Regions from separate parts of the Faecalibacterium prausnitzii genome, predicted to be linked through region 1. Evidence: a T-box and tRNA genes for the amino acid it is inferred to sense, from the RefSeq annotation. Region 1 holds a T-box; the other holds one or more tRNA genes.
The links. A T-box is a leader RNA that pairs with one kind of tRNA and senses whether it is charged. The one in region 1 lies ahead of metG (methionine--tRNA ligase), so its partner is inferred to be a tRNA-Met.
Positions count from the first base shown of each region.

Region 2: it encodes a tRNA-Met, which carries the amino acid that the T-box ahead of metG (methionine--tRNA ligase) is inferred to sense. The anticodon was not compared.

Region 1 covers NZ_CP065377.1:2,232,217-2,235,624, reverse strand. Annotated here, with positions in the region: gene metG (methionine--tRNA ligase) at 1-1,328, opposite strand, end outside; T-box leader at 1,396-1,635, opposite strand; gene I5P96_RS10955 (transglutaminase domain-containing protein) at 1,712-2,674, opposite strand; gene I5P96_RS10950 (Dabb family protein) at 2,737-3,039, opposite strand; gene I5P96_RS10945 (hypothetical protein) at 3,130-3,408, opposite strand, start outside.
Region 2 covers NZ_CP065377.1:2,922,483-2,925,890, reverse strand. Annotated here, with positions in the region: gene serS (serine--tRNA ligase) at 1-752, shown strand, start outside; tRNA gene I5P96_RS14090 (tRNA-Glu) at 1,032-1,103, opposite strand; tRNA gene I5P96_RS14085 (tRNA-Met) at 1,195-1,271, opposite strand; gene I5P96_RS14080 (hydrolase) at 1,442-2,110, opposite strand; gene I5P96_RS14075 (HAD family hydrolase) at 2,219-2,875, opposite strand; gene I5P96_RS14070 (PH domain-containing protein) at 2,872-3,408, opposite strand, start outside.

The sequences.
Region 1 (3,408 bases):
TCCAGGCGCTCCTTGTTGGCCTCGTCCTTGGCCAATGCCCAGGGCGCAGTCTCGTCGATGTATTTGTTGGCGCGCTGGATGACGGCGAAAATCTCCATCAGCGCCTGCGGGATGGTCAGGTTGTCCATGTCGGCGGTGACTTTGGCGGTCAGGCCGTTGATCAGGCCTTCCAGCTCCACATCGATGGCCTCGGTGCCCGCCACATTGCGGACGGTGCCGCCGAAATACTTTTCGCACATGGCGACGGTGCGGCTGAGCAGGTTGCCCAGGTCGTTGGCCAGGTCGCTGTTGATGCGGTTGATGAGGGCCTCGTTGGTGAACATGCCGTCGTTGCCGAACGGGATTTCACGCAGCAGGAAGTAGCGGATGGCGTCCACGCCGTAGCGGTTGCAGAGGATGACGGGGTCCACGACATTGCCCACCGACTTGGACATCTTGCCGCCGTTCATCAGCAGCCAGCCGTGGCCGAAGACGCGTTTGGGCAGCGGCAGATCCAGAGCCATCAGCATGGCGGGCCACAGGATGGTGTGGAAGCGCAAGATCTCCTTGCCGACCATGTGCAGGTCAGCCGGCCAGAACTTGTCGTAATCGTGGTAGGTCTCGTTGCCGTAGCCCAGCGCGGAGATATAGTTGCTCAGTGCATCGACCCAGACGTACATGGTGTGCTTGGGGTCGAAGGGGACAGGGATGCCCCACTTGACGGAGGTGCGGGAGACGCAGGTATCCTGCAGGCCCTGCTTGATGAAGGCGATCATCTCGTTCTTGCGGCTCTCCGGCTGGATGAACTGGGGGTTCTCCTCGTAGAGCTTCAGCAAGCGGTCGGCATACTTGCTGGTCTTGAAGAAATAGGCTTCCTCGTGGGCATCGTAGACCTCACGGCCGCAGTCGGGGCACTTGCCGTCCACGAGCTGACTGTCGGTCCAGAAGCTCTCGCAGGGCTTGCAGTAGTGGCCGATGTACTCGCCCTTGTAGATGTCGCCCTGCTCATACAGTTTGGTGAAGATCTTCTGGCAGGACTCCATGTGGTAGTCGTCGGTGGTGCGGATGAAGCGGTCGTAGCTGACATCCAGCAGCTTCCACAGGTCTTTGACGGTGGCGACGATCTTGTCAACGTACTCCTTGGGGGTCACGCCGGCATCTGCGGCCTTATCCTGGATCTTCTGGCCGTGCTCGTCGGTGCCGGTCAGGAACATGACGTCATAGCCCTGCATCCGCTTGAAGCGCGCCAGCGCATCGCAGGCCACGGTGGTGTAGCTGTGGCCGATGTGCAGCTTATCGCTGGGGTAGTAGATGGGGGTGGTGATGTAAAATGTCTTGTGCTCACTCATGGGGATATGCTCTTCCTTTCTATCGTGGCTGTGTCACAAAAAAGCTCCCGCCCTGCCGGATATGCCGGACAAGGACGGGAGCTGAACTTCCGTGGTACCACCTTGCTTCGCCGCGCTCTTGCGAGCGGGGCCTTGTGGGCTGGTGCCTGACCAGCCCACGCGCAGTAACGGGCGCACCCGTCGCAGGCTCAATCTTCACCTGCGCGGCTCGGAGGCCATCTTCTGCCCAGCGCTGCCTGCCCGTTTCCATCCTTCGGGCTTTCTGTCAGGTGCCTGCTGTGCATACTCTTCTCGTCAAAGCCAGTTTGTGTGTGTCAAAGGGGCATAAAATCCCCTTTGACATTATAATACGCAAAAAAGGCGGGTTTGTCAATGAGAAACGCTCAAATCATCCGCGCGGCGAACAGGCTTTGATCCATGCGCTGGAAGAAAACGTAGTGGTAATGCGTGCCGGTATAGTCGGCGGGGCAGGCGGGAACGGCGGAACGATCCCATGACAGGCCGGTGGATGCGGCATAACTGTTATCCGACAGCAGGAAGAATGCCTCGAAGCCGGAAGAGTCATCGCCCTGCACATCCAGAATGTACCACTGGCCGTCGATCTTTACGGTGTTCCACTGGTGGCTTGGATTGGAAGCCGCCGCGTCCGCATGAACGTAGCAGCATTCCACTCCGATGGAGTCGCAGAGAGCTTTCATGGCGCGGGCATAGCCGGAACACTGCGCCTGCCGGTAGACCAGCGCACCCCACGCCGTGTTGGCACGGTTCTTCGACCAGTCGGGGGCATAGGAGCAGAACTGGATGAGGTAGTCCCGCGCAGCCATGACCTTATCAATGTCGCTCATGGAAGAAAGCGGCAGGCTGGAAGCAAAGCGGCTGACGACACCGGCCACCTGATCAAGTTCAGTCTGGTTCAGCTTGGGGCCGTAGACCGTTCCCGGTGTATAGTTCCCGGCAGGGTAACCATTGCCCATCTGGGCCTGTACCGTGGCGCTGGCCGCATTCATAAAAGCGATGTCCTCGGTGAGGATGTTGTTGATCTCGGTCAGCGTGCCGGCATCCAGCGTGGCAAGATTCCCCTTTGCGGAGCCGGTGGCGTAGAGGTTATCCAACACAAGGTCAACACCGTCGTAGTAGGCGCGGACAGAATCTGAAACATTCTGTGTACCCAGCATGACCAGATAGGACTCGTGCAGGTCGGCGAAGTTGTTGTAAGCGTCGATCAGTGTCCGGTAGCTGGCCAGGACCGTATCGCCGGTGACACCAGCGGCCTGAACCGAAAGCGGACAAAGACAAAGGAGCATTGCAAGGAAAAGAGCTGTAACATTCCGAAGTGCTTTATTCATAATGCCATCCTCATTTCGTGCTATGGCCGCATCTCCGGGAGGATGCAGCTGGTGTAAGCATGTTAGACCTCGTAATCCAGGCAAACTCGGTTCTTGTAATAAGGCCGCACTTTGCTGTTAGCCACGGCGACATGGGCCGGATGGGTGGAGTAGCCCTTGAGTGCCTCGGCGGTCTCGAAGGTGGTGTCCAGCATCAGATCGGCGTTGGAAGAGGGGAGCGCGTCGATGTTGACGCGGATGTCCACCAGACCGGGGATCTGACCGGCCAGCCCTTCCAGTCCCTCTTTGATGCCTGCCTTGACGGCGGCTTTTTCGGTGTCGGAAAGCTCATCCTTGAGCTGCCACAGAATCACATGCTTGACCATAAGAAAAATCCTCCTGCGTTTTTCTCCATTGTAGCAGAGAACGGCAGAAGGAGCAAGAAAAATTTTGGAATGGAACCAGAGCAGAACGATTCAATCGGCGCTATGGTTCCAACTCTCATAGGCAACGAGATAAAGAAGATCGCCCCCGATGGCAACACCGAAGAGGATGCGGTAGACCAGCGATGTGACAGGTGTGAAGGCCAGGATCAGAAAGGCGAGAGCATTGAGCATGTAGAATACGCCGTTCTTTTTCTGCCAGAACGCGCGGTACTCAGGGTCGCGGACGTACTGGTTGAAGGGGAGTTTGATGAGCGGGTCCTTGCCCTGAAAATCCCGGATGCCGGAGATGAACCAGATCACGGCCAGCAC
Region 2 (3,408 bases), 690 kb from region 1:
CCTATGCGCGTGACTTCATGATCGACAAGGGCTTCACCTATGTCATCCCGCCCTTCATGATGCACGGCAATGTGGTGCAGGGCGTGATGTCCTTCCCGGAGATGGACGCCATGATGTACAAGATCGAGGGTGAGGACCTGTACCTGATCGGCACCAGCGAGCACACCATGATCGGCCGCTTCATCGACCAGACCCTCGACGAGGCAACGCTGCCCCTGACCCTGACCTCTTACAGCCCCTGCTTCCGCAAGGAGAAGGGCGCCCACGGCATCGAGGAGCGCGGCATCTACCGCATCCACCAGTTCGAGAAGCAGGAGATGATCGTCGTCTGCCGCCCCGAAGAGAGCGCCGACTGGTATGAGAAACTGTGGAAGAACTCTGTGGAGCTGTTCCGCAACATGGAGATCCCCGTCCGTCAACTGAACTGCTGCTCCGGCGACCTGGCAGACCTGAAGGTCAAGAGCTGCGACATCGAGGCCTGGAGCCCCCGCCAGCAGAAGTACTTCGAGGTCTGTTCCTGCTCCAACCTGGGCGATGCACAGGCCCGCCGCCTGCACATCCGCGTCAAGGGTAAGGACGGCAAGACCTATCTGGCCCACACGCTGAACAACACCTGCGTGGCACCTCCGCGTATGCTGATCGCCTTCCTGGAGAACCACCTGCAGGCCGACGGCTCGGTCACCATCCCCAAGGTCCTGCAGCCCTACATGGGCGGCCTGGAGGTCATGGTCCCGACCCACAAGAAGGGCTGAGAGCTGACCACACAGTTTTCCACAACAATGCAATAAGATGTTGAAAACACCCCGCTTTACCGTTTGCTGACGCAGACGATCGAGCGGGGTGTTTGCTGTTGATGGGGGACGATTTCTTCACGGCAGTCTCGCCTCGTAGACATTCCTGGTACGCTGGGACCCGCGGGCTAAGCAACAGCCTGCAGGGCTGATTGCTTACGGTGCTTCGCACCGCCGCCCTGTTCGATTCCCATGCGGGCAAAAAATAAAAGCGTTCAAGCCTTTGCTTGAACGCTTTTATGACCCGTACGGGAATCGAACCCATGTTACAGCCGTGAAAGGGCCGTGTCTTAACCGCTTGACCAACGGGCCTTATAAATACAGAGCTTCGCTAAAACCTCCGACATTCATCATCCACTATTGCGGACGACCGTCCCCCTTATCTTAGCGAAACTCTGTAACTTGGTAGCGGCAACTGGATTTGAACCGGTGACACTTCGGGTATGAACCGAATGCTCTAGCCAACTGAGCTATGCCGCCATATTTTGTTTGCGCACTTGAACGGTGCTTTATTATTATATCCAGAACTCGCCTGTTTGTCAACAATTATTTCTAAAAAAATCAAATTTTTTTCAGATCTCCGGTACAGCCCGAAAAAACGAGCGGCTGCACTGCCGCAGCCGCTCGAACATGGGGCGTTTTCCGTGCCGTCACTCCCGGTACTTTTCCATCATCTCTTTGAACAGGATGGCCGGGGACGGCGGAGTGTAGGTGATGGCGTTGGCACCGGCGGCGATGGTGGCCGAGATGCTCTCGCCGGTCTTGCCGCCGCTGGCGATGATGGGGACATCCGGGAACGCATCGCGGATCTTTTTCACGATGCGGGGCGTGTCGGTGCTGCAAGCCACATTCAGGATGGACGCGCCGGATTCGAGGCGGGCACGGATGTCGGTGTCCGCCTTGGTCACGGTGATGATGACCGGGATGTCCACCACCCGCGAGACCGCCAGCAGATTCAGGTCGGAAATGGGGGAGTTGAGCACGACGCCCATGGCACCCTGGCTCTCGACGTCGCGGGCCAGGTTCAGGGTGCGCACACCGTGGGTGGTGCCGCCGCCCACGCCGCAGAACACCGGGATGTAAGAGGCCTTGATGATGGCGTCACTGATGGCCTGTTGAGGCGTGAACGGATAGACGGCGAAGACGGCGTCGGCATCGCAGTTGCGGATGATGGCGAGGTCGGTGGTGAAGACGAAGCTTTTCAGCCGCCGACCGTTGATGACGATGCCGCTGGCCTGATAGACCTCCTGCGGCATTTTCAGGATGTTGTGGCGCAGGCGGCTCTCGACATTGGGGGATGCTTTCTTTTCAGCTGCCATAAGGGGATACCTCCAGATGATTCCGGTGTGATTCAAATTTGAATCAAATTATAAGAAAGAAGGCCCCGGAATGCAATGAACTGCCCGTAAACTTTATGAAAACAAAAATCACCCTCTCCGGGCAAATTCCAGAATGTCCATCGGCACGGCGGCCAGCGCATCGGCACCGGCTGCGGTAAGCTCCGCTTCGCCCCGGAAGCCCCAGAGCGCGCCCATGGCGGGCAGACCGGCGTTGTGGCCGGTCAGGATATCCACATCGCTGTCGCCCACGAAAAGGGTGCTGGCGGCCTCTGCACCGAGGTCCTGCATCAGGGCATAGACGCCGGTGGGGTCAGGCTTGGTGGGCACATTCGGGCGGTTGCCCCGGACAAGCTCGAACCGACCGGTGCCGAAGTAGTGCGCGATGATCTTTCCGCAGAGCGGGTCGGCCTTGTTGGAAAAGACGGCGGTCTGGATGCCTTCGGCCTTCAGGGCGTCCAGCAGCTCCGGGATGCCGGGATAGGGTGCCGTCTTGTCTTCCTTGTGGGCATCGTACCGGGCCGTGAACTCGGCCAGCGTCGCGGCCAGCCGTTCGGGCGACCGGGCATCGGCGGGCGAAAAGCGCTCCACCAGCTTCGGGATGCCATTGCCGACCATGTGCTTGAACTGCTCCACCGTAAAGGTGGGCCAGCCGTGCTGAGCGCAGACCCAGTTGCCTGCATCGGCCAGGTCGTCGATGGTGTTCAGAAGGGTACCGTCCAGATCAAAAAGGATCGTTTTTATCATAAGATTCGACTTCTTTCCAAAAATTCAAAACATTTCTGTGCGTCCCGCCACGGGATGCTGCGCACCGTCAGCCGGACAAAGCCGGGGAAGGCGACGGTCAGATTGGTGCGGTCTGCATGGACGGCCCAGGGCGACTGCCGGGCCGTCAGGCAGATGTCCGGATGGAAGACGCAGATGCTGTGCAGATAGATGCCCCGCTGCCGCCGCAGGGTCAGACGCCCCTCCCGCAGCCAGACCCCTTCCCGCCGGTAGCCCATCGCGCCGCCCGCCAGCCCCGCCGCAAAGAAAAGGGTGGGGAACAGCAAGGTCACGGTCAGGCCGGGCAGGGTGGAGCGGGAGATGAGGGTGAGCAGGGCGCAGAGGGCAAAGGGTGCTCCGGCGGGAGCAAAAAAGATGAGACTGCGCTGTTCCGTCCGGGCCAGAAGGTCCGGCGGCATCCGAAATTCGGGCAGAAGCTCCCGGAAAAGCGCTTCCTCCCCGGAACGGTAAACGAAGAGCGGCAGCTCCGGGGAGCAGCTGCCCGCCGTCACGAA